DNA from 4 places in the Rhizobium pantanalense genome. Region 1 is predicted to be linked to each of the others. Evidence: riboswitches for the same ligand, from Rfam matches in the RefSeq annotation. Region 1 holds a riboswitch; each other region holds the start of a gene.
What was found. A riboswitch is a leader RNA that binds a small molecule or an ion and turns the genes downstream of it on or off. The one in region 1 is predicted to bind cobalamin.
Positions count from the first base shown of each region.

Region 2: another riboswitch for cobalamin. It lies ahead of PH558_RS15995 (aromatic ring-hydroxylating oxygenase subunit alpha); the one in region 1 lies ahead of nrdH (glutaredoxin-like protein NrdH).
Region 3: another riboswitch for cobalamin. It lies ahead of PH558_RS04875 (DUF1636 family protein); the one in region 1 lies ahead of nrdH (glutaredoxin-like protein NrdH).
Region 4: another riboswitch for cobalamin. It lies ahead of cobU (bifunctional adenosylcobinamide kinase/adenosylcobinamide-phosphate guanylyltransferase); the one in region 1 lies ahead of nrdH (glutaredoxin-like protein NrdH).

Region 1 covers NZ_JAQJCH010000015.1:135,389-143,076, forward strand. The annotation lists gene nrdF (class 1b ribonucleoside-diphosphate reductase subunit beta) at 1-259, opposite strand, end outside; gene nrdE (class 1b ribonucleoside-diphosphate reductase subunit alpha) at 277-2,466, opposite strand; gene nrdI (class Ib ribonucleoside-diphosphate reductase assembly flavoprotein NrdI) at 2,475-2,870, opposite strand; gene nrdH (glutaredoxin-like protein NrdH) at 2,882-3,103, opposite strand; cobalamin riboswitch at 3,353-3,570, opposite strand; gene PH558_RS30110 (hypothetical protein) at 3,731-4,969, shown strand; gene PH558_RS30115 (acyltransferase family protein) at 5,179-6,324, opposite strand; gene PH558_RS30120 (LacI family DNA-binding transcriptional regulator) at 6,585-7,598, shown strand; gene PH558_RS30125 (ABC transporter substrate-binding protein) at 7,623-7,688, shown strand, end outside.
Region 2 covers NZ_JAQJCH010000006.1:25,210-32,897, forward strand. The annotation lists gene PH558_RS15985 (L-threonylcarbamoyladenylate synthase) at 1-93, opposite strand, end outside; gene PH558_RS15990 (DUF6656 family protein) at 153-770, opposite strand; cobalamin riboswitch at 1,120-1,324, shown strand; gene PH558_RS15995 (aromatic ring-hydroxylating oxygenase subunit alpha) at 1,421-2,665, shown strand; gene PH558_RS16000 (FAD-binding oxidoreductase) at 2,668-3,756, shown strand; gene PH558_RS16005 (glycoside hydrolase family 25 protein) at 3,802-4,812, opposite strand; gene PH558_RS16010 (BA14K family protein) at 5,060-5,527, shown strand; gene PH558_RS16015 (transporter) at 5,597-6,598, opposite strand; gene PH558_RS16020 (acyl-CoA dehydrogenase family protein) at 6,886-7,688, shown strand, end outside.
Region 3 covers NZ_JAQJCH010000001.1:1,021,177-1,028,864, forward strand. The annotation lists gene PH558_RS04865 (hypothetical protein) at 1-242, opposite strand, end outside; gene PH558_RS04870 (FAD/NAD(P)-binding protein) at 263-1,678, shown strand; cobalamin riboswitch at 1,871-2,087, shown strand; gene PH558_RS04875 (DUF1636 family protein) at 2,196-2,609, shown strand; gene PH558_RS04880 (ABC transporter ATP-binding protein) at 2,620-3,399, shown strand; gene PH558_RS04885 (ABC transporter substrate-binding protein) at 3,420-4,379, shown strand; gene PH558_RS04890 (FecCD family ABC transporter permease) at 4,442-5,458, shown strand; gene PH558_RS04895 (mechanosensitive ion channel family protein) at 5,741-7,688, shown strand, end outside.
Region 4 covers NZ_JAQJCH010000001.1:1,056,937-1,064,624, reverse strand. The annotation lists gene cobN (cobaltochelatase subunit CobN) at 1-38, opposite strand, end outside; gene cobW (cobalamin biosynthesis protein CobW) at 281-1,330, opposite strand; gene cobU (bifunctional adenosylcobinamide kinase/adenosylcobinamide-phosphate guanylyltransferase) at 1,336-1,860, opposite strand; cobalamin riboswitch at 2,002-2,399, opposite strand; gene PH558_RS05045 (chloride channel protein) at 2,580-4,376, shown strand; gene PH558_RS05040 (cobyric acid synthase) at 4,373-5,827, opposite strand; gene PH558_RS05035 (hypothetical protein) at 6,063-6,206, shown strand; gene PH558_RS05030 (ABC transporter substrate-binding protein) at 7,021-7,688, shown strand, end outside.

The sequences.
Region 1 (7,688 bases):
CATCGGCCATCAGCTTGACGGCGCCGACGCCGTTCTGGATCGTGTCGAGCAGCGTCAGGCCGGTGAAGACCCGGATGGTGAGCTGCTGCTCCTCAGGCTTGAGTGTCGCCCAGGATTGAATGTCGTTCGACAAGGGCACCTTTTCCGGCAGCCAGAAATTCCCGGTCAGGCGATTCCAGACTTCGAGATCCTTGTCGTCCTCGATGCGGTTCCAGTTGATGGCGCGAACGCGGTTTGCCGGCTTGAATTGCATGTTCATTGTCGTCCCTCAAAGGTTCAGAGCGTGCAGGAAACGCAGCCCTGAACCTGCGTGCCTTCGAGCGCCATCTGGCGAAGCCGGATATAGTAGATGGTCTTGATGCCCTTCTTCCAGGCGTAGATTTGCGCCTTGTTGATATCGCGCGTGGTTGCGGTGTCGCGGAAGAACAGCGTCAGCGACAGGCCCTGGTCGACATGCTGGGTGGCCGCGGCGTAGGTGTCGATGATCTTTTCAGGCCCAATCTCGTAGGCGTCCTGATAGTAATCGAGATTGTCGTTCGTCATGAAGGCGGCCGGATAATAGACGCGGCCGATCTTGCCTTCCTTGCGAATCTCGATCTTGGAGACGATCGGGTGGATCGAGGAGGTCGAGTGGTTGATGTAGGAGATTGAGCCCGTCGGCGGCACGGCCTGCAGGTTCTGGTTATAGAGCCCGCCCTCCATGACAGCTTTTCTCAGATTCTGCCAATCTTCCTGCGTGGGGATGGCAATACCCGCCTTTTCGAAGATTTCCGCGACGCGCTCGGTCACTGGCCTCCATTCCTGCTCAGTATATTTGTCAAAATATTCGCCGGAAGCGTATTTCGAATTCTCGAAGCCCTTGAAGCTCTGGCCGCGCTCGACCGCAAGCAGGTTCGAGGCGCGAATGGCGTGGTAGGTCACTGTGTAGAAATAGATATTGGTGAAATCGACGCCTTCTTCCGAGCCGTAGAAAATGCGCTCGCGGGCGAGATAACCGTGCAGGTTCATCTGACCGAGGCCGATCGCATGGCTTTCGTCATTACCCTTTTCGATCGAGGGTACGGAGGAGATATGGCTCATGTCGGAAACAGCCGTCAGCGCACGGATCGACATTTCGATCGTCTTGCCGAAATCCGGGCTGTCCATTGCTGCAGCAATATTCAGAGAACCGAGATTGCAGGAGATGTCCTTGCCCATATGCTTGTAGGACAGGTCATCGTTGTATGCGCTGGCTTCGCTGACCTGCAAGATTTCCGAGCAGAGATTGCTCATGGTGATGCGGCCGGCAACCGGATTGGCGCGGTTCACCGTATCCTCGAACATGATGTAGGGATAGCCGCTCTCGAACTGGATTTCGGCGATCACCTGGAAGAATTCGCGCGCCTTGATCTTCTTTTTGCGGATGCGGCTGTCGGCCACCATCTCGCGATACTTCTCCGTCACCGAAATCTCGGTGAGCGGCACGCCATAGACGCGCTCCACGTCATAGGGCGAGAATAGGTACATATCCTCGTTGTTCTTCGCGAGCTCGAAAGTAATGTCCGGAATGACCACGCCGAGCGACAGTGTCTTGATGCGGATCTTCTCGTCGGCATTTTCGCGTTTGGTATCGAGGAAGCGCATGATGTCGGGATGGTGAGCGTTCAGGTAGACGGCGCCCGCCCCTTGCCGCGCGCCAAGCTGGTTGGCGTAGGAGAAGGAGTCTTCCAGCAGCTTCATGACGGGAATGATGCCGGACGACTGGTTCTCGATATGCTTGATGGGTGCGCCGGCCTCACGGATGTTGGTGAGCGATAGCGCCACGCCTCCGCCGCGTTTCGAAAGCTGCAGAGCCGAGTTAATGGCGCGGCCGATCGATTCCATATTGTCTTCGACACGCAGCAGGAAGCAGGAGACCAGCTCTCCGCGCTGCTTCTTGCCGGCATTGAGGAAGGTCGGTGTTGCCGGCTGGAAGCGGCCGGAGATAATCTCGTCCACCAGATCGCGCGCAATCTGCTCGCTGCCCTGCGCCAGCGTCAGTGCGACCATGCAGATACGGTCTTCATAACGCTCAAGATAGCGCTTTCCATCGAAGGTCTTCAGCGTGTAGCTGGTGTAGTATTTGAAGGCGCCGAGGAAGGTCGGAAAACGGAATTTCTTCGCATAAGCGTGGTCGAAGAGATCGCGCACGAAATTGAAGGAATACTGATCCAGCACCTCCTGCTCGTAGTAGCCTTCCGTCACTAGATAATCGAGTTTTTCCCTCAGGTTATGGAAGAAGACCGTGTTCTGGTTGACGTGCTGCAGGAAGTACTGCTTGGCCGCCAGGCGGTCCTTGTCGAGCTGGATCTTTCCGTGCTCGTCATAGAGGTTCAGCATGGCGTTCAGTGCGTGATAATCCAATGCTGGTTCCGCGGCCTTGGCTGGCCGATCATTCGTGGTAGCAGAAAAAGTGCTCTGCGGTTTTTCGCCCGCGTCCCGCGACAAAGAAGAGCTTAGCGTATCCAAAATCGTTCCAATCCCTGTCTGACATTGGCGACATCCTCATCCGTGCCCAGAAGTTCGAACCGATAGAGATACGGCACCTGGCATTTGGCAGAGATGATGTCGCCGGCGATCCCGTAGGTCGCGCCGAAGTTGCTGTTGCCCGCGGCGATGACCCCGCGGATGTTCGAACGGTTGCCCGCATCGTTGAGGAAGCGGATCACCTGCTTGGGCACGGCCCCCTTGCCACCGTCGCCGCAATAGGTCGGGACGATCAGGACATAGGGCGAGGTCGCACAAAACTCATCTCCCACGGCAAGCGGGATACGAGCAGCCGGCAATGCGAGCTTGACAACGAAGCGATGGGTATTTTCCGACCGGCTGGAGAAATAGACGATCTCGCCCACCGCCCGGCTCCCTAAGCGAGAGCGCTGATCATGTCGGGACGGAAGCCAGCCCAATGCAGTTCGCCGGCGACGACAACCGGAACCTGGCGATAGCCGAGACCCTGCACCAGCTCATAGGCGGCGGCATCGGTCGATACGTCGACGATAGTGTAGTCGATGCCTTGGCGATCAAGCGCACGAGTCGTGGCTGTGCACTGGACGCAGGCGGGCTTGCTATAGACGGTGATGCTCATGAGATATCCTCGTATGGATGGGCACGGAAAATCGCTCGGGCATCGGATGATGCCCGCTCGGCGGGTGAAAAGTGGAGGCAAACCTAGCCGGCGGCTGGACGCATTTAAGCGGCCGTCACTCGCGCGGGCGACTATGGATACTCAGGAACATGCACTTCACCCCGAAGTTGTTCATGCGGGATCTTCGAGGAAGCGACGGCGGCCATCATGCCGCATGGATCATCGCTCGCCAGCCGAACACCCCGCCCGTGGACGTCAATGCTCAAGGCAGGTCTCCTGGCTCGCGGGTCATAACATTCGTCCTGCCTTCCCAAGACACGAGGTCTCAGTGACGTCATCAAACGAATGCTCACCGCTCACAGTTGCGGGGGCAGCTCCGGCTTAGCGATCATCATGTTCGCCGACCGGATTCCCGTCTTAGCCTCCAATCCTTGCGAATCAGAAGAACCTCGAACACTAGATATAGTATCTTCGGTTAAAATTGCGTCAACTGCTTCGATGGCGTCAAGCCAATTTCGATGTTGATGAACTCCGACAATCTCGCCTGACGCGTGCACAGGGGGCTGGACAGATGCATCGTCACTTCTTTACGTTGCATATGTAATGTTATTACATAAAGGGCTCTCCATGCCAAACACAAGCTCTGGTACCTTCCTTGCAGCCTCATCCTTGGCTTGCGCCTTGCTGCTTCCCTTGCCGTCGTTTGCCGACGACGAAAAGGGGATGGAAAGCTGGCGACTATTCGTCGCCGATCACAGCCTGCCTATCGTCCGTGCGATCGATGCCTCGAGCGGCGAGGAAATCGGCCGGTTCGATCTTGACGGCTATGCCTCCCTGTCTCTCAGTCAGTCCGGCCGCACCATATTTGCCGTGCAAGGCGAAAAGAATGTGGTCCACGCGATAGCAACCGGCATATCCCTCTCCGACCACGGCGAACATCGCGATATCGAGCTTTCCGATCCGAAATTGCTTCCAGCATCGATCAAGGGCGAAAAGCCTGGGCACGTGGTGACCCACGGCAACGATGTCGCGATCTTCTATGACCGCGACGACAAGTTCGACCTCCTGTCCGAAAGTGGCCTTGCCGAAGGCAAAGCGGATATTCGTTCATTCCGGACCATCGCCGCCCACCACGGCGTTGCCGTTCCGATGGACAACCATCTTCTCGTGTCGGTGCCGAACATTGAGGCGCCTGTCAAGGAAGGCGAATTGCCGCCGCGCCTCGGCTTGCGCGTGCTGGACCGAAAGGGAGAGCAGGTCGGCGATATCAAGCGCTGCACAGGGCTTCATGGGGAAGCGACTTCCGCCCGGCTGGTTGCCTTCGGCTGCGAGGAAGGTGTCCTGATCGCTCGCCCCGGCGGTATCGACGGCCCAAAGGTCGAGATGCTCGCCTATGGCTCCTCCCTGCCAAAGGGCAAGGTCTCGACATTGCTCGGCGGCACGTCCATGCAATTCTTCCTCGGCAATTATGGTGAGCAGAAGGTCGTATTGATCGATTCGGACAATTCTGACCAACCCTACAAGCTGATCGAACTGCCGACACGACGGGTCGATTTCATACTCGATCCGGCAAAGCCGCAGATCGGCTACATTCTCACGGAGGACGGCAATCTGCATCTTCTTGATGTCGTGAAAGGCGCGATCGTGAAATCCGAGACCGTTACCGAACCTTACAGCAAGGACGGTCACTGGCGCGACCCGAGGCCTCGTCTGGCGATCGCCGGCAATCTCATCGCCATTACCGATCCGCGCCACAGCCTCGTGCGTATGGTCGATAACCAATCACTGAAGGAAGTCCGCAGCATTCCCGTCGAGGGACAACCCTTTGCGATCGTTGCGGCCGGCGGATCGGGCGCAGTACATTGAGAGCCTGAGGTGTAGAGGTTGTGATCCGCTTCAGATCATCGATCGTTCGTAGCCAGTATCTGACTGCCGTCGCCTTTTTGGAGCGCTATGTTTAAGCGCGATGCCATCGATCACCAACTGCAGATCATCGCAACGGAAGCCGGCTGTCCGGGCCGGCTCTCGACACTTGGCGATCGATAAGAGCCCGGCTTGCCAAACAGCCCTTGATATCAGGCAGCGTGCGGACGCAACTTTGCGTTCGCGGCACTCTCCAGACGAAGCTTCAGTTCGTAAACCACAGCGCAGATTGCCAAAGTGGCAACCGCAATTGGGATAAACGACACGGCGGACAAGAGCCCCATACGATCCAATCCGTAGGCGATCAGCAACATAACAGTCTGGTGGAGAACATAGTAGGTGAGAACCGCCCTGTTGAGATAGCGGATCACGGCGTTTTCCGATCGGCACCAAATCCTGGCATAGCCGAGAACGGCGACGATCGCGCACCATTGGAACGTACCACCAAGTATTCTCCCGACAGACAGCCGCCACATTTCTGGATCACTGGATGGCAGGCTGGGAAACAGGCATACCAAAGCCACCGCGCAAGCGACCGTCAGAATCAACGCCGGTCTCCGCATGTTGACAATAGCATCCCAGCAATCGTCACGCGTTGCCATCACAGCTCCCATCACGAACGCAGCCATATAAACGGCATGGCTATACCAATCAGTCAAAAACTCCAGTGACGGGGGGAAAATTGGTCTCAAAACGAGCCGAAGGAAAATGAACAGCAAGGCGGGCGCTATTAGTACCCATTTGCCCGTAAGCCAAGGGGCAAGCCGATCTCCAATATAGGACAACAACGATGGCCACACCGCCACCGCGAGCGTGATGATCACGGTATAGCTCCACAGATATAGGAGATACCAAAGATGCTGCATGCCGGCGAGCAGCGTCTGCTCACCGCTCGGCAAGGAAACCGGAGTCAAGGTCAGATAATTCCAGAAGACCTCCAAAAGGCTGATATGCACTCCCATCTCGGCGTTCAAAAATACATATATCTGTGGGGGAATCAGAAACGCCATGCCCGCCAGAAAAGGCAGCAATAATTGTCTTGTCCGCGCACTTCTCAATGCGCCTGGAGGACGCTTCACAAGCAGCATGCCAGTCACGGCGCCGGAGATGAAAAACAACAGCGTCATTCGCCACGGATGCGTCAACAAATGGATTATATCGAAGGCGGGAGAACTGTCCGGTGCCTTCAGCATGAAATTTCTCGAATTATAAATCAGGCTAACGTGGTAGACGATCAGCAGCAAAAATGCTGCCACCCTGACAAAATCCAGATCATGCCGACGTGATGGTCTCTCCATATTTTCGCATTTTAGATTTCAACCATTAATTGATTATGTAGTGAACTACTCAAAATTTCCCGTTGGGCCGCAAGCCTCCCTGAAGCTTGGCCGAGCAGGCCAGAGCACCCTGAGGCGAACGCCCATATCGAAAAACGGCACCTTTCCCAAGCACGGCAGTCTCTCCGCCAAAAGGATGGGCAGAGCCCGACGGGACGCTTGACACTCAGCCAGCGAACTTTTATTGATACGTATAACTAATACGTATAAGTACGCGAGCGATGACAAACGGACGAGCAACGCAAAAGGATGTCGCAAGGGCTGCGGGGGTCTCGCAGGCCACCGTTTCCATGGTGCTGAGCGGCGGCGGAGCATCCATACCGGCGGAGACATGGGAGCGCATCACCAAGGCGGCAAAGGACCTCGGCTACGTACCAAACCGTTTTGCGCAAGCGCTCAAGACGAGCCGCACGATGACCATCGCCTGCATCGTGCCCGACATCACCAATCCGTTCTATCCGTCTTTGATTCGCGGCATTCAGTCGATCGCCGACGGCCAGAACTACGATGTGATCACGGTCAACACGGACGGGACGCCCGAGCGCGAGCGTCATTTTCTCGATTGGGCCCGACAGGGCCGTGTCGATGGCGTGGTCGGCGTCTTCTTCACGCTGAAGGCCAAGGATTTCAATCCCTTGGTCGAGGCCGGCGTTCCCATAGTGAGAATTGAATCATCCAAGAAGCGCGGTGGCGAAATTCCGATCGACGACATCTATGTCGACAGCAGGGCGGCGGCGCAGACGGTGACGGAATATCTGCTGCGCCTCGGTCACAAGCGCATCGCGCTCGTCGCCGGTCGCGGCGGTCCGCAGGCCCATCGTATCGAGGGTTATCGTACGGCGCTCTCAAAACTCGGCCATCCCGATCACGTCGTCATTGATGACGAATTTTCCGAGATGGGCGGCGTCCGCGCGGCCGAGAGCATCCTCGGCGGCGATTTCAGACCGACCGCCATCTTTGCCGCAAACGACCTGATGGCGATCGGGGTAATGCAGTCGCTGCGCGAGCACGGCATCCGCATTCCCGAGGATATCGCCGTCGTCGGTTTCGACGATATTTCCGCCGCCAAGCTCGTCACCCCGACGCTGACGACGGTCGCGCAATTTCAATGGAAAATGGGAGAACGTGCCGCGCAGACGCTGATGGATCGCCTTCGCGGACAGAAAACCGGTGCTGGAACCGCTGTTGAAATGCCTTTCGATCTCATCGTCAGGGGTTCGACGCGCAACGAATAAAATCAAATCGGGAGGAGAAAACCGATGCACAGACGTACAGTTTTGAAAGCCGGCTTCGGCCTGGCTGCCCCGCCGCTTATGTCCCGCTTC
Region 2 (7,688 bases), on a different contig from region 1:
CGGCAGCCCGATCGGCAGACCCTCGGCGAGAGTCGCTGTCGCCACTTCTATTGCCGTTTGCGGATGTTCGAGAATGTCTATGTGTCGAGCCATGGCCTGCCTGCTTGCAGTTCAGGCCGTTTCTTATGCCCTTCGAGTCTTCGGATCAATCGTCAAAGCTGGCGAATGATATCGCGAAGCTGCTCGTTGCGCGCGCCGAGGAGAAGAACATTGCGGATGGCGATCTGCGGGTCGTGGGTGTGGAACAGCACGCCATTACCTCTGACGTCGCGGTTGATCGTCAGCTTCTTGTCTTCGGCTTGCCTGTCCGGATGGATCGCGACCGCGAAATACATTCGCGAATATTTGAGGCTGATGTCCTCGAAGAAATTCTCTTCCTGGCCGATCCGAGCAAAGAAGTTGGCGATGTAGAAGGCCCAGTTCACCTGCTCATATTGAGCGAATTGCGTCCTCGCGGCAGTGACATGGCAATAGCCGAGATGCGGCGTGTCCTTCAGCGTGTGGTGAAAGATGAGCTTCGGAAAGCGGATGGACTTGTGAAAGCTGTTGAGCCGGTCATGGGTCTTTTCGCCGGCATCCCTGAGCTTCTGTGCCGTGCGCACAGCCACCTGCTCGTGGGTAAGGTATTCCCGCTCTTCCGGCAGCCAGTGTAGTCTGTTGCGGTTGATGCGGCCGGTGCGCAGGAATTCTGTGTATCCCGTCGTCGATACCGCTGGCGCCGGTTCGGGCTCGGCGGGCTTCCCAGCGTCGAAATATCTGAGTTTGGCCATGCCGGATCTCGCTATAAAACTCTTCGGAGGACATGATGGATTACGGAGCTTGAGCCGAGCTTAATCGCGCCTGAGCGAAAACTCTCGCTACCGACTCTGCAGGCGCTTTCCGCCACGCACTTATTCTCCTGAATAGCGGCCGTTCGCGGGCTTGTCGCAATCAGAATAAAGCGTCATTGGCAGAATGCAAATGCGATGCTCAGGCCACCTCTCGCGCGGGCGAGTAAATGATTGAATCACCTTCCAATATTCTCACGACATGCAACCGTCCAGACGTCCCGTATCGCCTGTCGTCAATTTCGGAGCCGATGTCGCATTGCAGCGCAGCGGCTGGCGGAGCCGGGAGCTATGATGCCATCAATCTCAAGGTGCCGTCTGCTAGGGAGACGGAGAATTGGGAAGCCGGTCAAAATCCGGCGCTGCCCCCGCAACGGTGGTGGAGTGAGGCATGGCGGATAAAGCCACTGGGTCGGATCGACCTGGGAAGGTGCCATGGGGCTCTGGAAACAGCGCCGCTCCAGAGCCCGGAAACCAGCCTTGGGCACATAGGTTTACTGACCGCGGCGGGTGGTCGGGACATTGCTTTTGGCCGCTCCCAATCGGCCGCGCATGTCCTTTGCCCGCCTCCTGGTACTGCTAAGGATAGGCAAATGGACATCGGCAGCAAAGTTCTGCGGCAACTGAAGAACCACCGGACGGGTTTCAGCCTTGAGCAACCGTTCTACACCGATCCGGATTACTTCAAGCTCGATATGGAGACGATCTACTATCGCGACTGGCTGTTCATCGGCCATGATTGCGAAGTGCCGCGCGCGGGCAATTATTTCACCGTCCAGATCGGCGATTATCCCGTCGTGATCGTTCGCGGCCGCGATCAGGTCATCCGCGCCTTCCACAATAGCTGTCGCCATCGCGGCTCGCGTGTCTGCACCACTGAGCGCGGCTCCTCGGCAAAGCTCGTCTGCCCCTATCACCAGTGGACCTACGAGCTCGACGGCTCGCTGCTCTTCGCCCGCCAGATGGCGGAGGATTTCGACAAGAGCCAATATTCGCTGAAGCCGGTTCACTGCGAAAGCGTCGGCGGCTACATCTTCATCTGCCTCGCGCAGAACGTTCCCGATTTCGCCCCGGTTCGCGCCACGATCGAGCCCTACATGGCACCGCACCGCATCAGCGAAGCCAAGGTCGCCTTCCAGAGCACCATCATCGAAAAGGGCAACTGGAAGCTCGTCTGGGAAAATAACCGCGAATGCTACCATTGCGCGGCCAATCACCCCGAGCTTTGCCGCACCTTCCCGGAAGCGCCGACCGTCACCGGCGTGCAAGGCGCGATGAATGACCCCGTCATCGCCGAACACTGGCAGCGCTGCGAAGCCGCCGGCCTGCCGAGCGAGTTCAAGATCTCGCCGGATGGCCAGTTCCGCGCCGCGCGCATGCCGCTGATCGAAGGGGCCGAAAGCTACACCATGTCGGGCCAGAACGCCGTCAGGCGGCCGCTCTCATCCGACGTGACGATCAACGGCATCGGCACCATGCTGCTGTTCCACTATCCGACGACGTGGAACCACATGCTCGGCGACCACGCGATTTCCTTCCGTGTCCTGCCGATCAGCGCCGAGGAAACCGCCGTGACCACGAAGTGGCTCGTCCATAAGGATGCCGTCGAAGGTGTCGACTATAATCTGGAAGAGCTGACCCACGTCTGGACCGAAACCAACGATCAGGACCGCCGCATCGTCGAGGAAAATGCCTTCGGCATCCGCTCGCCGGCCTATGAGCCCGGTCCCTATTCGGAAATCCACGAAGGTGGCGTCATGCAGTTCGTCGAATGGTACACGACGTTCATGATCAACCGGCTGCAGGGCGACCAAGCCAAGCTGTCGGCGGTTGCCTGAGCATGAACATGACCGTCTCCCTTCCGCATCGCCACCTCGATCAGATGCAGCCCTGGAATGACAGGCAGCATGTGCTCGAATGCCTCTCGGCAACGCCCGAAGCGCCCGACGTGATGACCTTCACGTTCCGCTCCGACAAGGACAACTGGTTCCGCTATCTGCCGGGCCAGTTCGTGACGCTGGAGCTGCCGACGGCTCCGGAGCCGGTCATGCGCACCTATACGCTGTCGTCGACGCCGTCGCGGCCCTTCTCGGTCGCCGTGACGGTGAAGGCGCAGAAGGACAGCATCGGCACGCGCTGGATGTTCGAGAACCTGAAGCCGGGCATGCGCATCAAGGCGTTCGGCCCGCTCGGCGACTTCAGCCATATCCGTCATCCCGGCGAGAAATACCTCTTCATCTCTGCCGGCTCCGGCATCACGCCGATGATGTCGATGACGCGCTACATGTCCGATATCGCACCGCTGTCTGATATCACCTTCGTCAACTGCTCGCGCGGCCCGGCCGATATCATTTTCCGCTCGGAGCTCGAATATCTCGCGCGCTTCATGCCGAACCTCAATCTCGGCTTCATCGTCGAAGGCTGCGGCCGGACGGATCTCTGGTCGGGGTTGAAGGGCCGCATCGACAAGGCGAAGATCGGTTTGCTGGCGCCGGATTTCATGGATCGGACGATCTTCTGCTGCGGCCCGGAAGTCTTCATGGATGCCGTGCGCTCCATGCTGGAAGCCCATGGCTTCGACATGTCGCGCTACCATCAGGAAAGCTTCCAGCCGGCCAATGCGGCAACGCCGCTTGCGGAGGTTTCCGATGATGCATCGGGCGAGGCCGCGACGACGATCCGCTTCACCATGGCTGGCAAGGATGTCGTCTGCGCGGCGGGGCAGACCGTGCTTCAGGCGGCGCGCGGTGCCGGCGTGCGCATCGGTGCGGCCTGCGAATCCGGCCTCTGCGGCACATGCCGGGTGTTGAAGCTTTCGGGCGAAGTCGAGATGAGCCACAATGGCGGCATTCTCGATGACGAGATCGACGAGGGCTATATCCTCGCCTGCTGTTCGCGCCCGAAGACGGACGTCCAGGTCGAGGCCTAGAGCCGGACGACTTTAGGTCTATTCGACCTAAAGTCTAAATCCGCTCTAGAAATCCTGGTAATTCAGTTCGTTGATCTCGACCGGCTTCGATTGCGGCGTTGACGCCGTGACGACCGGGTCGATATCGGCCATGAGCGAGACGAGCGTCTGGCGCGGCCCGCTGCACATCTGTGCGAGCGCGATCGTCAGGTCCGGCGCGGGCAGCGGCTTGGCCGGAAGGAGATCGCCCTGCGGCCAGATCTTGGCGAGCTGAATTTTCGTCATCGGCACGACATTGACATCGATATCGGTGAGCGTGCCCGGCACGCGATAGGGGCAGCTTTTCTCCGAGCAATTGTCTGAAGAAGCGAACTGCCAAATGGCATAATTGTCCCAGTTGCCGAGTGGAAAAGTGCCTTTGACATCAGGCTTGTAGCGTGCATACCACAAGGGCAGCCGCGACAGCAGCGGATAGGTGCCCCGGTGGTCGGCTATGTATCGCGCCGTGTTGTGATTGACGTAGAGAATGGGGTAGCGCCCGGTCCTGACCTTGATGTGGGCGACATAGATCTGCGCATCGTCGAGTGACATGAACTGCGTCGTGTCCATGCCGTCGATATCGAGCACCATCAGCTCATCCGGCTGTGGATCGGCATAATCGAGAAAATGATTGGCCTGGTCGATCGGATTGCCGGGCCGCCCCAGATGATAGGCGCCCCATAACAGACCATTCGCCTTTGCCAGCATGCGGCGCGTTTGAAAGAGCTCACGGCTGACTGCGTATTTGCGCCACATCGTCCTGCAATGGGCCACCGTATCGCCGCCGTGATCGCCGGTGCAGCTGAAGCTTTCGGGCAATCCGTCGGAGGCCTTGGAGATGAAGCCGGCTATCCGTTTGTCCTGCAGAAACGCGTTCCAGTTGATGGTGTTCAGCTCGTAAGCATCGACAATCAGGGCGTTTTTCGGATCGCCCCAGGGCGGGCTTTCGCCGGCCGAAGGCTTGGAGACCGGCCCCATCAGGGCCAGGATCGTCAGCAAGCCGTAAATGAGGAGGTTACTCTTTCGGTATCCTTTCATGAAATAATAGTAAGGATTGCTGGTTAATCTTGGGTTAAGAAAGCAATCACTATAAATTCATCGTGGAGCCCCTCGTAACTCCTTAAATCGGTAGGGATTTGAGGAACTAAATAACGCGCTGCCGCGTTCTTTGTCGTCTATTCGGATATGCGACGAAGCAGGCAGCGAAACCTTGCTCGGGAAGCATTCCCGACATGAAACGCCTACAGACTTGAGTGCCAAGTCGAACCAGGGAATGGAGATGAAAATGCTTGGTTTCCGTGCAAAAATCGCGACAGTCGCCGTAACGGCTGCCGTTGCCCTGACGAGCTTCACACCGTCTTTCGCCATGCAGATGCCCGCCGCGCCGATCGTAAGGCAGTCCGCGCCCGCCCAGGCCGCGCCTGGCAATGTCGAACAGGTTCAATGGCGTCACGGCGGCTATTATCGCCGTGGCTGGTATGGAGGCTATCGCGGCTATCCGGGCTATCGTCGCGGTTATCGCTATTATGACGGCTATTGGTTCCCGCTGGCAGCGTTCGGCGCCGGTGCTCTCGTGGGCGGCGCGATCGCCAGCCAGCCGCGCTATTACGCGCCGGCTCCGGCTCCGAGTGCCGGCATCAATCCACGCCACGTCGCCTGGTGCGAGTCGCGCTATCGCTCCTATCGCGCTTACGACAATACGTTCCAGCCGAATTCCGGCCCGCGCCGTCAGTGCTATTCGCCGTATTTCTAAGCGGTAATTTCAGAACGACAAATGCCAGCCGTCCGGTTTCTCGCCGGGCGGCTTTTTCATACTTTGACGTCAGAGAATATTGACCCGCCTGAGCAGCCACCATGCCAGCAGCATGGAGGCGATGATGAACCCCACCGCATATCCGGTGCCGCTTGCGCCGCCCGCCAGCGGCAGGCCCGATGTGTTCATGCCGAAGAAGCCGGTCACCAATGTCGGGGGCAGCAGAAAAGCGGTCATGATCGACAGGATATAGAGATGCCGATTGATCTCGGAGGCAAGCTTCGAATCGATCTCTTCGTGCAGCAGCCTGGCCCGTTCCTGCAGCGCATAGACGTCGTGCTCGACCGCTTCTAGGCGCCCCGTCAGCCGGCCGGCGACATCCTCGAAGCCGAGCGGCATCTCCTCGTCGTCGGAGGCAGCGGCGTGGCGCATCAGCGAAAGAACGGTCCGCAAATGGCGATGCAGGCGCACGATGGTCCTGCGGATGGGCGGCAGCTTGGCACGCTCGTCGCGCGACGTATTGCCGTGGACGAAATCCTCGATGCCATTCAGCTCTTCGCTGATTTCGATGACGACGGAGATCAGGGTTCGTTGGAACTCGACGACGATCAGCTCGAAAATATCAACGGGATTGGAAAACCGTGCGGCGTTTTTTTCGATCAGCACCCGGGTCCGGTCCAGGCTGCGCAGCGGCTGCAGCCGGGTTGTTATCAGCAGGCGATCAGTCAGTGCGAAATGCAGCCAGCCGATGTCGTGGGTGTTGTGGGCAAAGTCGCGCTGGAAGTCGACCAATGTGCCGAAAAGCATCTGCTCGTCGACCGTAATCGTTGCATGTGTCTCATGCGTGGTCAGCGCTATGCGGGCGGCTTCGTTCAGCCCCGGCGCATCCTCGAGGAAGGCCGGCACCCGGGCATCCACAAGATTGAGATGCAGCCAGAGAAAGCCGTCGTCGCCGAACAGCCTCGAACGATCGGTATCGTCAGGCAGGCGCTCCGGCTTGGTTTCGCCGGGACGGAGGCGGTATGCCCAGATAAAGCCTGGTATGGTGTTGGCTGACGTGAGCGTGTTCATGGGGGCATCGTTCGCATTGTCTGAACAGTTGCCTTAGTCTTCGTTCATGACGATTGTTTATGCAAGTCGCTGCTTGGGCGGAATAATCGCGGATGTAGGCGGCGATGTCACGGCCGCTCGGCGCGCGTAAGACGCATGTCACGTTCGGGTTCGCGAGATGATGGAATCGATGCTTCTTGCAATTTGAGAAAATTGACGTTTACGTAAAAATAAACTAGCTATAGCCACAAATGGCCGACGGTCCGGAGAGGCGGGTCATTGCCAGTATCGATCCGGAGGAAATCATCATGTACAAGGCGCCTGTCGAAGAAATCGCGTTCACGCTGAAATATGTCGCCGGCATGGAGCGCGCCATGGAAGAGGGCGTTCTTGGCGATCTCAGCACCGATCTTGTCGATGCCATCCTGTCGGAAGCCGGGCGTTTCGCCGGCGACGAGGTGGAGCCGCTTGCCGAGAATGGCGACAAACAAGGCGCGAGGCTGGCGGATGGCAAGGTGGTTCTTCCCGATGGCTGGGAGAAGCTCTACCGCGACTGGATCGCTGGTGGCTGGAATGGCCTGACCGCGCCCGAGGAGTTCGGTGGGCAGGGTCTGCCGCACATGCTGAATATCGCGACGCTGGAAATGTGGAATTCCGCTTCGATGGCCTTCGGCCTCGCCCCGACGCTGACCATGGGGGCGGTCGAAGCGTTACGGGCTCACGGCAGCGAAGACCTCATGAAGACATATCTGGCAAAGCTCGTCTCGGGCGAGTGGACGGGCACCATGAACCTGACGGAGCCGCATGCGGGTTCCGATGTCGGCGCTCTGCGCTCCCGCGCCGAACGCCGCGATGACGGCACCTATCGCATCTTTGGCCAGAAAATTTTCATCACCTGGGGCGATCACGAAGCGACCGAGAACATCATCCATCTCGTTCTCGCCCGCCTTCCGGATGCGCCGGCCGGCACGCGCGGCATTTCGCTGTTTCTCGTGCCGAAATTCCTTGTGAATGAGGATGGCTCGCTCGGCGGCCGCAACGATCTTTTCGTGCATTCGCTGGAACATAAGCTCGGCATTCATGGTTCACCGACCTGCACGATGATCTATGG
Region 3 (7,688 bases), on a different contig from region 1:
TTGACGAAGTAATCATGTGGCGGCTGATTGCAGGCATCTGGTGTTGGATCAGAGTTGGACCTGCCTGTCGCATCTTTCATTTTGGAAGGGTCCTGATTGAAGAAGCGCGACGCGTATTGAGAACGGAAGCGGCTTTCGTGCGTTCTGTCGGCCGCAGTTCCAAGGTTGCCGAGGCCCGGATATCGGCTCTGTGTTTCCGGACCTGTGAAGTCAGCAAGCCCAAGAAAGGCATGATCGACCACCTCTCGCCCCAGGAGTTGATATGACGGTTCAGGGATTCTTTTCCGCCAGGACGAACGCGACGGCGCGGCCTTATGCGATGCCCCGCATTGCCGTGATCGGGCGCGGTTTTTCCGGCATGATGATGGCGATCGCCCTGATGAAGACGGTTCGCTTTCCCTTCCATCTGCAGCTTTTCGATCCTAATTCCACCGTCAGCGGCGGACAGGCGCTCGCCTCCGGACATAGCAGTGAAATTCTCAACAGCCGTGTTCGCGATCTTTCCGTTTCCGCGGGAGATCCTGACGACTTCAATCAATGGCTTTGCGGCAATGCGCCTTTCCGCAGCGCCGTCCCCGCCGCCATACCCGGTTTTTTACAGATCTTCGTGCCGAAGAGCATTTTCAGCGACTACGTCTATCAGCGCTTTTCGGAAGCCTTCTCGTCACGGCGGGATGTGGCGGTGCAGGTCAGCAGCGAGACGGTCTTCGCGCTTCGGCGTGTTCGTGGCGGCCGGTTCGTAGTGGAAAGCGATGGCGCCGCCAATGCGCCTTTCGACATGGTGGTGCTGGCGACAGGCTATGGCATTAGCGATCACGAATTCCAGGCCAGCGATCTCGCGACCGTGCCGACGACGGTGCGGGCGCGTCGTCTCGTGTCGCGACCGCATACGATCCTGCTCGGAAGCGGCCTGCGCGTCGTCGATCGGCTGCTGCAGATGCGCGAGAACGGCTATACGGGACAGATCACCATCGTTTCGCGGCGAGGCTTTCTGCCGCAGAGCCACACGCGCAACAATGCTGACCCGGTTTTCCCTGCCGACGAGATGCCCGGCAAGCTCAGCGAGATCGTTCGCTTCGTCCGCAAGGCTTGCGGCGAGGCGGAGGCGAACGGCCAGAGCTGGCAATCCGTCATGAACGGCTTGCGCAAGCATGCGCGCTCGCTTTGGCGATCCCTGCCGGCGGGGCAGAAGCAGCAGTTCAACCGCCATTTGCGGGCGCTTTACGATAGCCATCGCAATCGGTTGCCCGAGGCGCTGCATGTGCGCCTCAATCAGGAGCTTGCCGAGGGCAATACACTGCTGCGGCGTGGTCATTTTATTCGCCGCACGCCCACCGGGCTGGTTTTGAAGCCGGCTGGTCGGCAGGAGACCGAGCAGCTCTACGCCGACGATGTAATCGACTGTCGGTGCCAGGCGCCGGATCTGAATGCACCCTTGCTGCGTAGCCTCATCGACGCCGGCCTCGCGGTGCCGGACGAGCTTGGCCTCGGTCTCGCCGTGGAGGCGACAGGCTCGCTCGAGGTCAACGGGCGCACGACAGAGGGGCTTTTTGCGATTGGTCCCCTGGGACTTGGAAGTCTCCCCGACATCGATCTGGTACCTGAGATCGTGACGCAAGCCTATGCGGCGGCAGAGAGCGTCGCGGAGCGTTTTCATCCTCAGTGCAAGGCGGTCTGACAGCCCTGCGGTTTCTTTCATTCTTGATCGCGATTGAGCGCCTCCGAACATGCATATCGCAGTTGCGGCTTCGAGCGGAGATAATGGCTTGTCATTTGTTATGTAATAACGTAACAAATGACTATTCAAGCCAAGGCTCCAGGACAAATGAAAGCGCATATGACATCGCCGTTGCCCGCATCCGCTTTCTATGACATGAATACCGCCGATGGTGCTGCTTTCGGATCGATCCGGATGGCGGCTGAAAAGGGAACACGGTGCGGATTACCCATCAGGGGCCAAAACCGTGGCTGCCCCCGCAACTGTAAGCGGAGAGCGCGTTCGCAATATGCCACTGGCGTCAAGCCGGGAAGGCGCGAACGAGTTGTGACCCGCGAGCCAGGAGACCTGCCATCGACGATATCAACCGCAACGGACGGGGTGTTCCGATGGAAAATCAGTGGTTGGGCGAGGGCGCCGCTGCGTCCGCTGGCCCTATCTTGACTGTGCCTCCGGCGAAATCTCCGGGAGGCATCTCATGGATAATACAAAAGAGGCGACGCACCGGATCACCGTGTGCACCAACTGCCGTCATGTCGGCAAACCCTGCCGGCCGGGCCTCGAGCTCTTGAAACATTTGCAGATGGCGATCTCCCAGGCTGGCGCCGCACTCGCGGATGATTTCAGCCTGGAAGGCAGTGTCTGCATGGCGGGCTGCGAACGGCCGTGCACGGTCGCTTTCCAGGCCACGGCGAAGGCGACGTACCTCTTCGGTGACATCGAGGATGCGGGCGATATCGGCGCGCTTGTCTCCTTCGCGAAGCTTTATCGGGATCGCCCCGATGGGCTGACCCGCGAAAACGAACGCCAGAGAGCACTGGCAGGCAAGACCCTCGCACGCATTCCCGCCGCCATCGTTTCAGCCGAACGACAGCTGGTCGTATTGCAATAGGAGCCGGATCATGTCCGAACGAAGCGCGCGACTGCAAGCAGACGGCATCAGCTGGGGTCCCCAGAAGGCAATGCCGATCATCAGCGGCATCACGCTATCAGTCGAGGCCGGCGCCCGGCTTGCGATCATCGGTCCGAACGGAGCCGGCAAGTCGACCTTGCTGCGCTGCCTCTATCGCGGCCTCAAGCCGCAACGAGGTTCGGTGCGTCTCGACGGCATCGATCTTTGGTCTATCGGTCCGCGGGAGGCGGCGCAGCGCATCGCCGTCGTGCCGCAGGAGACGCCAGGTGATTTTCCCTTCAGCGTGCGCGACGTGGTGTTGATGGGCCGTATCCCGCACCGCAAGGGCATGGCACGCTGGAGCGATCGCGACCATGACGTCACGACCAAGGCGCTCGCCCGCCTGGAACTGGAGTCTTTGGCACTGCGGCAATTCGCGTCGCTGTCGGGTGGCGAGAAGCAACGGACGCTGATCGCCCGTGCCTTGGCACAGGAACCGGAGCTCATCATCCTCGACGAACCCACAAATCACCTCGATATCCGACACCAGCTTGAGATTCTTGAGCTACTCAAGGGACTCGGCCCGACGGTCGTTACGACGCTGCACGATATCAATCTCGCTGCTGATTTTGCGACGCAGATCGCCGTAATGGATTGCGGGCGGCTCATGGGCCACGGCGAACCTGCCGAAGTCCTGACTGTGGCGCAGGTCTCGAGCGCTTTCAGGGTTGGTACGCGGCTGCATCGCACCGACGGCGGCCCGCAGCGATTTTCCTTTTCCCTTCGATAATACGATCATTGGAGTTATTCATGTTTTCTCGCATATCCCTGTCTGCGGCGGCCTTGCTTATCGGAAGCCTGTTTGCGGGCACGACATTCGCCGAGCCCGTCACCGTGCGCAGCTGCAATCGCGATGTAACCTTCGACAAAGCGCCGGAGCGGGCCGTTTCCAACGATGTCAACCTGACCGAGATGATGCTGGCGCTGAAGCTGCAGGACCGCATGGTCGGCTATACCGGCATTTCCGGCTGGAAGACGCTGGATGAGAAGCTGCGTGACGGCGTGAAGGAACTGCCGGAGCTGTCGCCGAAATATCCGAGCAAGGAGGTGCTGCTCGGCGCCAATGCGGATTTCTTCTTTGCCGGCTGGAACTACGGCATGAAGGTCGGCGGCGAGGTAACTCCGGAAACGCTCGCACCCTTCGGCATCAAGGTTTATGAGCTGACCGAATCCTGCATCTTCGTCATGCAGAAGAACAAGCCGACCATGGACGACATGTTCGTGGATCTCCTCAATCTCGGCAGGATCTTCCGCGTCGAGGACAAGGCGGAAGCGCTCGTCGCCGGCTATCGCAAGCAGCTTGCCGAGATCCAGGCGAGGATCGGTCATGTCGACAAGCCGACCAGCGTTTTCGTCTATGACTCCGGTGAGGAAAAGCCGTTCACATCGGGGCGTTTCGGCATTCCGACTGCCTTGATCGAGGCTGCCGGCGGCGTCAATGTGATGGACGACGTCGAGAAGAGCTGGACTGAAGTGTCCTGGGAGCCGGTCATCGAGAAGAACCCGGAAGTGATCGTCATCGTCGATTACGGCCAGGTGACCGCCGCCCAGAAGATCGCCTTTCTCAAGGGCAATCCGGCCTTCAAGAATATCGATGCCGTGAGGAATGACCGCTTCGTCGTGCTGCCTTATGTGGAGGCGACACCGGGGCCGCGCAACATCGAGGCCATCGCCACGCTGGCCAAAGCCTTTCATCCGAGCGCCATGTAATCGTCTACAATGCCGATCCGTCCAGTCGATCATGGGGCGGATCTCTTCCTCAAGATTCAAGCATGCGCCTCAATCTCTCCATTCTCATCTCCATGCTCGCCATAGGCTTCATTCTGTCGATCACCGCCGGTGTGTCGCTCGGTTCGGCATCCATTCCGTTCTCCACCGTCTGGTCGATCATCGGCAACAGACTGCACGTTGGTGCCTTTCCGGTCACCTGGTCCAGCGGGCAGGAAAGCATTGTCTGGGACGTCCGTTTCCCGCGTGTCGTTCTGGCGGCGCTCGTCGGGGCGGGGCTTGCCATCACCGGCGCCGTCCTGCAGGCGCTGACGCGAAATCCATTGGCGGACCCGCATCTCCTCGGCGTCTCCTCCGGGGCAGCATTCGGCGCCATTCTGGCGCTGTTGCACACCGGGCTGATCCTCGGCCTGTTGACGGTGCCGTTGTTCGCTTTTGCCGGCGCCTTGCTCGCAACCGCAGCCGTCGGGCTGACGACGCGGCTGACGCGCTCGCAATCGGCCGATCGGCTCGTTCTGTCGGGCGTGGCGGTTGCCTTCGTGTTCACGGCGCTTGGCAACCTCCTGATTTTTCTGGGCGATCCCAGAGCTGCCAACACGGTTGTCTTCTGGATGCTGGGCGGGTTAGGACTGGCACAATGGCAGCATCTTATCTATCCCGCCGGCATCCTGCTGCTCTGCCTCGCCTTGCTTCTCCCGAAGACGAGGGAGCTCAATGCACTTGCGATGGGCGATGAAACGGCCGTCACGCTTGGCATTGCCGTTGCACAGTTTCGCTTGCTATTCTTCGTTATCACGGCGCTGCTGACCGGCGTGATGGTCGCCTTTTCAGGCGCAATCGGTTTCGTCGGGTTGATGGTGCCGCATTTCGTGCGGCTAATCGTGGGCGGCGACAATGTGCGCGTGGTGCCGCTGAGCGCCGCTTTCGGCGCACTGACGTTGATCTGGGCTGATGTCGTCGCGCGCCTGGTGATGGCTCCGGAGGACATGCCGATCGGCGTGGTCACCGGGCTTGCCGGAGGCATCGCCTTCATCCTGATATTACGGAGCGGGCGCGCATAGATCGACCCATTGCCAAGGTGTTTTCGTGGCCTATTTCCGGGCGGGCGATGATCGCGCGACAGGTCGTCGTCAAGATGAGAGCGGGCGATATCCGGTTTTGAGCGAGAGTCCGGACAGGATAAGGGCATGGAATGCCTTCGTGTCGCCTTTCTTTGTCTTACAAGGCGTACGCGTAAAGACTATGGAATTCGCAATCCTACTATAGGATGACTCGGGCCTCCATTTTTGCGGCGATTTCGGTCATCCACTGCCTGCGACTTCATGTGCAACGAGGAGCTCTGCTTGCGCCCGCTGAAATCTCGTCTTTTTCTATTGTCCCTTTTGTTGATGGGATTGGGCGTTTTTACCGCCATCATCCCGCTGGCGGGGGCTGCCCTTGCGCAAGATCAGCAGCCGGTCCAAGCGTCGCAGCAAACGGACCAACAGCCCGGGCAGCTCGCCAATGGGCTGCTGGACGCAGCTGTCACCGACCTTGGCAAAGCGAAGAAGACTTATGCGTCGCTTCAGGACGCGGCGAAACAGGCAACATCGGATGACGAGGCGCTCGTGGCGCTGTCCGGCCAAGTCGACGAGCTCAACCGCACCACAGCTGCTATTTCCGCACGCCTGAAACCCCGTACCACCGAAATCGATGCACGCCTGACTCAACTCGGTGCTGCACCCAAGGAAGGCCAACCGCCTGAGGCTCCGATCGTCACGCAGGAGCGCGACCGGCTCAATGCCGAACGCTCCCAGATCAGCGCGGTCATCCTCGATGCCGATAATCTGACCACGGAGACCAATCGGCTTGCGATGCAGTTCATGGAGATGCGCCGAAGGCTGTTTGCCGAGACGCTATTCAAGCGGACGGAGGTTTCCACGGCGACATTCGACGATGCAGGGGCGGCTCTGGTCGATGAGGGCGTCAAGTTCAGTACCGCCGTGACGAGCTGGATCGGCTTCGTGCTCAAGGCGAAGCTTGCCTCCTTTCTGGCCGCCGTCTGCCTGTCGATCGGCGCTGCGCTGCTATTTCTTTTCGGTGGTTATCGGCTATTCCGCCGCTACTACGTGCAGGATGAGGCCATCGAGAATCCGCCCTATATCAGCCGGCTCTCCGTTGCCTTCTGGTCGACCCTGATCCGCACCCTGTCTCTGGCCGCCTTTCTCGTCACGTCCTTCTTCTTTCTCTCGAATTTCAATGTGCTGCGGCCCGACATCGCGCCGATACTGGCTGCGGTCTTCGGTTTCATTGGCCTCGTCTATTTTGTCGGTCGCCTGAGTAATGCCGTCTTTGCGCCATTCCGGCCGCATTGGCGCTTGGTCAAGCTGTCGAACAAGGGGGCGCATTCGCTGACCTGGTGCCTGCAGGCCATGGCTGTGGTCAACGGACTGGATTACGTTTTCGACCGCATCAGCGAGTCCATGGGATCGCCGGTCGTCGTTACCGTGGCCAAGAGCTTTCTGGCGGCACTGCTGATCGGCCTCATTCTGATTGCGGCATCCTTCGGCTCGCCGATGCTTGCCAAAAACGGCGATCCGGATGCGCCAGGCCGCCATTGGCCGCATGGCATGGCCATCATTCTCCGTGTTCTCGGCATATTGGTGATCTTCATCTCGTTCATCGGCTATGTCGGGCTGGCCCGCTTCATGGCAACGCAGATGATCGTGACGAGCGCCGTCATCGCGACCATGTATCTCGGCTTCCAGCTCGGCAAGGCGGTATCCAAGCAGGGCGTCTTTGCCGAAACGATCATCGGACGCTTTCTGGAAAATCGCCTGAAGCTGCGTGAAGTGGCGCTTGATCAGGCCGGTCTTGCAGCTGGGCTTGCGACCTACGCCGTCGCGCTGCTGACCGGCATTCCGCTGATACTGCTCTCCTGGGGCTTTCACATTCAGGATCTCGAAGTCTTTGCCTACAGGCTCTTTACCGAGATCAAGATCGGCAACATGTCGATCTCGCTGCTCGGCATCTTCGTCGGCATCCTGCTGTTTGCGGGCGGCTATCTGGTCACGCGCTGGTTCCAGCGCTGGCTCGACAGCAATGTCATGGCGCGCGGGCAGGTGGATCTGGGTGTCCGCAACTCGGTGAGAACCGGCATAGGCTATCTGGGTATAGCATTGGCGGCGATCTTTGCCATTTCCGCTGCCGGCATCGATTTGTCCAGCCTGGCACTCGTCGCCAGCGCCCTCTCGGTCGGTATCGGTTTCGGCCTGCAGAATATCGTGTCGAACTTCGTGTCCGGCCTGATCC
Region 4 (7,688 bases), on a different contig from region 1:
TCGCTGATCGTTCCCTTTTGAGCCAGGAGGAGATGCATCAGACCTTAGAGTATGCGGCGGCATACCCCCCTCTGTCCCTTCGGGACATCTCCCCCACAAGGGGGAAGATTATTTGGCGCCATGCCTCACCCCATCGACCATCCGAAGCGACTAAAACCTCGGTAGTCAGCCGTTTCGCAAAAACGTAGTCGCGAGTTCCCAATCTCTCCCCTTGTGGGGGAGATGTCGCGAAAGGTCCGATGGACACGGGGGGTATCGCACGGCAAAGACACGACATCGATTAGACCAATGCCTCGATTGCCTTGCGAACGATCGCCGCGTCCATCTCATGCAGGCCGATCACCACGAGCCGGGTCGCGCGCGCTTCACCCGGCGTCCAGGCGCGATCGAAATAGGTATCGATGCGGCTGCCGACGGCCTGAAGCTGCAGGCGCATGGGCTTGCCGGGGACATCGACGAAGCCCTTGAGGCGCAGCACATCATGCTCCGCAATCACGCGCTTCAGCGCATCGACGAAGGCGGCCGGATCGGCAATCGGGCCGAGTTCCACGACGAAGCTGTCGAATTCGTCATGGTCATGCGGCGTGCCGTCCTCATGCTCCAGTTCATGATGGGATTTGCGGTTGACGATATCGTCTTCCGTGCCGATGCCGAGGCCGAGCAGGACGGCAGCGGGCACGTCACCATTCTTCGCCTCGATGATTGTCGGCTTGCGGGCGGTGCGCGAGGCGACCTCGGCGCGCACACGGCCGAGTCCGTCGACGTCGATCAGGTCGGTCTTGTTGAGCACGATCAGATCGGCACAGGTCAGCTGATCTTCGAACAGTTCCTCGATCGGGCTTTCGTGGTCCAGCGAGTCGTCCTCGACGCGGGCAGCCTCGACAGCGTCGTGATCGTCGGCAAAGCGGCCGGCGGCAACGGCGGCGCTGTCGACGACGGTGATGACGCCGTCCACGGTCACGTGGGTGCGGATATCGGGCCAGTTGAAGGCAGCGACCAGCGGCTGCGGCAGAGCAAGGCCCGAGGTCTCGATGACGATATGATCCGGGCGCGCATCACGCTCCAAAAGCTTCGTCATGGTGGGAATGAAATCGTCGGCGACGGTGCAGCAGATGCAGCCATTGGTCAGCTCGATGATATCGTCCTCGGTGCAGTTCTCCGCGCCGCAGCCCTTCAGCACGTCGCCGTCGACGCCGAGGTCGCCGAACTCGTTGATGATCAGAGCGATCTTCTTGCCACCGGCATTCTGCAGGAGGTTGCGGATCATCGTCGTCTTGCCGGCTCCCAGGAAGCCGGTGATGACGGTGGCGGGAATCTTTTCCTGGTTCATATGGATCAGCCCTTCATTTTCAGCGGCAAGCCCGCTGCGATAAAATAAACTTCGGCACTTGCCGCAGCGACCATCTGGTGCAGGCGGCCGGCATGGTCGCGAAATTCGCGCGCCATGCGATTTTCCGGCACGATTCCCAGGCCAACCTCGTTGGAGACGAGAACGAGCCTTGATCGCGCAGTTGGTAGAAATGCAGTGAGAGCGGCAAATTCCGCCGCCATGTCACGCTCGGCCATCATCAGATTGGTCACCCAGAGCGTCAGGCAGTCGATAAGCACCGCCCGCCCCTCCGCGTCGACAGCGGCAAGCTGCCCGACGAGATCGATCGGCTCCTCATGCGTCTGCCAGAGATCGCCGCGATCGGCACGATGTTGGGCGATGCGCTCGCGCATCTCATCGTCCCACGCCTGCCCCGTCGCCACATAGTGACGTTCGAGACCGGTGTCCGAAACCAGAGATTCAGCAAACCTGGATTTGCCGGAACGCGCGCCGCCAAGGACGAAGACCGCTTGGGAAATAGAAGCCGACATGCGTTATGCCCACTCCCAAGCAAAAGCGAGGGTCGGCAGCACGTCGCTGGAACCGGGAAACAGGCGCCCATACGCCGAAAACTCGTCTTGCGCCATGACAACCTCCGTGCTGGCAGCGGAACTCGCGTCCCAAAACAGGCTCTGCGCCCGGCACGCATGGCAGGTCTCCTGGCTCGCGGATAAGACGCCGCGACGGGGGCGGACCGAAACGGTCGCCCCCGATCGTGCGCCAGCGGATCCTTCTCGCCTTCCCGGCAATGCATCATGAAAAGGCGGACGATTCGTAGAATAAGAGGCGTCCAGCCCCGGTTGATCATGATGCCACACCAGTGGCTTTTTCGATTTGAGCCTCCCCCGCCCCGTTCGCCCCATGCGAACTATCGACAGAATCGGCTTCAAACCGAACGAAAGACCCTGACCGCTCTACAGTCGCGGGGTCGGCTGTGATGAGAACGCCCGGATTGGGTCCGCCCCTTCACATTCCCTTTTCATCCCATGCGGCAGATCGCCGCTCAGGAACCATTCGTTATGCCGCAATGATTAGGCTTTCACTTAGTTCAAGTCAATCAAGGGCATGGATGCGACCTGCGCCATCCTGATTGCGAAATCGGTTGAAAATTCGCATGAAATCAGCGGCTTTTTTGCCGTATTTCTTTGATGTTAGGAGTTTATAGAGGGTAAGCCCTCACATTCGAGCAAAAACGTATCGTCCGCTTCCAATGCTACAGAAATTCCAACCGCGACGTCTCGGCGTCTTCTCGGTCCTATTCGATCTCGGTCGCTTCAGGGCATTGCTGCGTCGTGGCGAGCTGGGACTTGTTTTTGCCGGCGCCCTGGTGGGAATAGCGTCCGGCTGTGCCGTTACCGCGATGAGCTATATCTCGCGCAAACTTCACAGCGTCATCTACGGCATAACCGACTACGAACGCTTGAGTTCGGCGGCGATGGCAATTCAGGACAAATCCGTATTGTTCATTGCACCGATCGCAGGGGGCATCATTCTCGGCATATTGCTCTACATATTATCGCGCACGCGCAAGAAACCGATGGTCGACCCGATCGAGGCCAATGCGCTACATGGCGGTCGCATGTCGCTGACCGACAGCATCATCGTCGCCGTGCAGAACCTGATCTCCAATGGATTCGGCGCGTCTGTCGGGCTTGAAGCAGGTTACACACAGCTCGCGGCCGGCATTGCCTCCAAATTCGGCTATAAGATGCAGATGCGCCGCGCGGACCTGCGCATGCTCGTCGGATGCGGCGCGGCCGGCGCTATTGCCGCAGCATTCAATGCGCCGCTCACCGGCGCCTTCTACGCCTTCGAGCTCATTATCGGCAGCTATTCGATCGTGACCCTCACACCCGTCGTCGTTTCGGCGCTCATATCAACCATGATAGCAAGACTGCTCGCCGGCGACGATTTTGCCATCGATATCGATCATTTCGGGGCGATCGTTCCGGCGGATTATCTTCCAGCCATCCTGCTTGGTGCCTTCTGCGCCGGTATCGGCATCCTGATCATGCAGGGCGTCGCCTGGGTCGAAGAATTGGCACGCAAGAGTTCCATCGCGCCGCCGTTCCGGCCCGCGCTCGGCGGCCTGGTCGTCGGAACACTGGCGTTGATTTCGCCGCAGGTCCTGTCTGCCGGCCATGGCGCGCTGCATCTCAATCTGTCTACGGACGTGACGCTGGGCGCCTTGGCGGGTCTATTCCTGCTGAAATCGCTCGCCTCCGCAATATCGATCGGCTCCGGCTTCAGAGGCGGCCTCTTCTTCGCCTCGCTGTTCATGGGCGCGCTGCTCGGCAAGATCTTCGCCTATTGCGCACCCTATTTCGATCATGCCACGCTGACGCCGGCCGTCTATGCCGTCGTCGGCATGAGCTCGCTTGCTGTTGCCATCATCGGCGGCCCGCTGACCATGACCTTCCTGGCGCTTGAAATCACCGGGGACTTTCCGATCACCGCCCTGGTGCTGGCCGCCGTCATCACCTCGTCGCTCGTGGTGCGCACGACCTTCGGCTACTCCTTCGCCACATGGCGCTTCCACCTACGCGGCGAGAGCATCCGCAGCGCCCATGACGTCGGCTGGATCCGCAATCTCACGGTCGCTCGCATGATGCGCCCCGACGTGCATACGGGCAGTATCGACATGAGCATCGAAGAATTCCGCAAGAATTTTCCGATCGGCTCGGCCCAGCGCGTCATCCTGATCGACAAGAACGAGAAATATTCCGGAATGGTTCTCGTGCCCGACGTCTATGCGAGCCCGATCGAAAAAGACGACGAGGAACACGGTCTTTCCGATTTCATCCGGCTCCGCAACGAATTCCTGCAGCCGCAGATGAACGCCAAGCAGGCAGCCGCCATGTTTGAGCAGACCAAGAGCGAAGCGCTCGTTGTGGTCAACGATTTGATCGAGCGCAAGGTCATCGGTCTACTGACGGAGAGCTATACGCTGCGCCGCTACAGCGAAGAGCTCGACCGCCGCCGCCGGGAAGTGTCAGGCGAACTCTAACTGACCAGGCTGTCAAGCCAGGCGGGATCGAGCACAGCTTCCAGCTCTGCCGCAACTTCGTCCAGAGCCGCGTCGACGCTGGCGCGATAGTTCGTGCGCTCGCCGGAAAGGCCGAAGCTTGCCAGCAGCTTTGCCCGGTAAGCATCACTGCCGAAGAGCCCATGCAGATATGTGCCCATGACGCGTCCATCCGGCGATATCGCTCCATCGGGCCGCCCGTCGATCATGGCCGATGGCCGCTCGCAGTCCGGCCCCCGCGTCACGCCAAGATGGATTTCATAGCCCGATAGCGGCACCTCATATTCCGTAGAAATGGCAGTACTGTTGCGCACCGTCTTTTCCGGCGCCATTTCCGTCTCGATATCCAAAAGGCCCAATCCGGGCGTATCAGTCACCGATCCCTCGATACCGAGCGGATCGTGAACCATATGGCCGAGCATCTGATAGCCGCCGCAAATGCCGATGACGCGCCCGCCGTGGCGCACATGCGCGGCTATATCGCGGTCCCATCCCTGTTGGCGCAGATCAAGCAGATCACCGATCGTCGACTTGGAGCCCGGCAATATCACAAGCCCCGCATGCGCAGGCAAACGCTCACCGGCGCGGACGAAGACCAGATCGACATCCGGCTCGGCCCGCAACGGATCGAGATCGTCAAAATTGGCGATGCGCGACAACACGGGTACGGCTACCTTCAAAGCACCGGACGAGCCGCGGGCAAGCCGCTCCAGCACGACCGAATCCTCCGCCGGCAGGCGCGCCGCCGCCTTCAACCACGGCACGACACCATGGCATTGCCAGCCCGTGAAGCCGCGAATCGCCTCTATGCCCTCGCCAAAAAGCGAGACATCGCCACGGAACTTGTTGATGAGATAGCCGCGGATCATCCGCCGGTCTTCCTCCGGCAAGATATGGTACGTGCCGACCAGCGACGCGATCACGCCGCCGCGATCTATGTCGCCGACCAGCACGACCGGGACATTGGCGCGCGTCGCAAAACCCATATTGGCAATGTCGCCGCGCCGCAGATTGATCTCGGCGGGCGAACCTGCCCCCTCAACGATGACGAGATCCGTCCCCGCCCGCATTGTGGCGAAGCTTTCGAGCACCGCACCGAGGAGCTGCGGCTTGAGCGCCTGATAGTCTCTGCCCTTGGCATGCCCCCAGACCTTGCCCTGCACGATGATCTGGCTGCCGGTTTCCGATTGTGGTTTCAACAGTACCGGATTCATGTGAACAGATGAGGGCACCCGCGCCGCCAGCGATTGCAGCCACTGCGCCCGTCCGATCTCGCCGCCATCTTCGGCAACGGCGGCATTGTTCGACATATTCTGCGGCTTGAATGGGCGCACCCTTACACCCCTGTTTGCGAACAGCCGGCATAGTCCTGCGACCAATACCGTTTTTCCGACATCGGAGCCGGTTCCCTGCAGCATGATCGCTCTTGTCATTCCCCACCACCTCGATGCCGCTACAGCCACTGAAACGCTAGATTCCGCCTTGATTCTGCCGCGATCTCCGGCTTCCGGAAAGAGTGACCACGATACAAAAATGCACCACCCTCAAACATGCTCTGTTTGCGACATTGGATGACGATTTCATCCATTGTGAGTTAGGCGGAAGAGGGTTATCTCCATCGCGAAAACACACAACGAAACCGGCCGGTCCGGGTCGGAGGATACCCCAATGCTCTTCATCTTCAACAGACAGAATTCCATTCAGATCGCCTGGAATGGCAAGCTTCCGGTTCGCCGCCCGGAGAGCCGCCTGCAGCAGCTCGACACGCGCTTCGGCACAATCGGCTTCATCCGCACCTATAATGTCGGCTGAGAGCGCGTCAATCCGCCAACCCGACACATGCCAAGCCGCCATGCGACCGCATCGGCGGCTTTATTTTTGACCGTTATCGGGATCGGAACGGCTGCCGCTTCGCGGCAGATCAAGCTGTCTCATAAAGGCACCCTCTAAAGCGCGAAAACCGCGCGATCCGGAGATCGACGCGGTTTGCCAAAAACGCCGGCTTCCTTGCACAAACACCACAAGGTTCGCTTTCCCCGGTACGCAATACCTGATCCAGGGAAGCAGCGGTATGTCCCCCGCCACGCATCGATTGATAAACCGACATCGTTACCGGAGGGTTATTAAGTGCTTAAATTAGAGTGAATCTGAAAATTTTTTGAAAATTTTCCTCTTTGTGTTGAGAAATCGCAAACGACGCAAATGGAATACAAAACGTCTTTCAGGGACGCGATATTTGGGCGGTATTTAACTCCGCCTCGACGGCGAGCTTCGTGGAAGCCACGCAATGATCGTTTTGCAGCCACGAATAGCAGAAAACAGGCTAATTCAGGCGCTTATTTGAGCTTCTCCAAGAGGCACGATAACTGCAATTGGCCGACGGGCTGTTGATTTATTCATTCAAATCCTTAGGCTGCCCAACGTCGATGCAAAGAATGCCCGCCCGCGACAGAGTTCCGCGGTCGCAAAAAGACCAAATGCACGACGGCAGCAAAGGGGACCGTACCGGCGTCGTCAGCGGCGTATGAACGGTTGCAATTAGACCGCGCTGACAGGGGATCGACAGAAATCGAACGCGTTTGGAGTCGATTTCCGCAACGTAACGAAAAATTGGGAGACGATATCAATGAAGAAGCTTCTCGCTTCAGCCATTTTCGCATTCGGCGCCTATGCTTTGGCTGGCTCGGCGCAGGCCGCAGATTGCGGCAGCGTATCCATCGCTGAAATGAACTGGGCATCGGCAGGCGTTGCCGCCCAGGTCGACAAGATCATCCTGCAAAACGGTTATGGCTGTAACGTCACTCTGGTGACCGGCGACACGCAGCCGACCTTTACCTCCATGGACGAAAAAGGCCAGCCTGACGTTGCGCCCGAGCTTTGGGTCAACGCGGTGCGCACCGCGCTCGACAAGGCCGTTTCCGAAGGCCGCTTGATCGAGGCGGCACCGCTCTTGAGCGATGGCGGCGTGGAAGGCTGGTGGATTCCGAAATTCCTCGCCGACGCCCATCCCGATATCAAGACCGTTCAGGACGCGCTGAAGCATCCGGAACTCTTCCCCGCCCCCGAAGATTCCTCCAAGGGCGCAGTATATAATTGCCCGGCCGGCTGGAACTGCCAGATCTCCACCGCTAATCTCTATAAGGCCCTCGGCGCTGAAAAGCTCGGATTCACGCTGGTCGATACCGGTTCGGCGGCAGGCCTCGACGGCTCGATCGCCAATGCCTTCGAAAAGAAGACCGGCTGGCTCGGCTATTACTGGGCACCGACCGCCATTCTCGGCAAGTACGACATGGT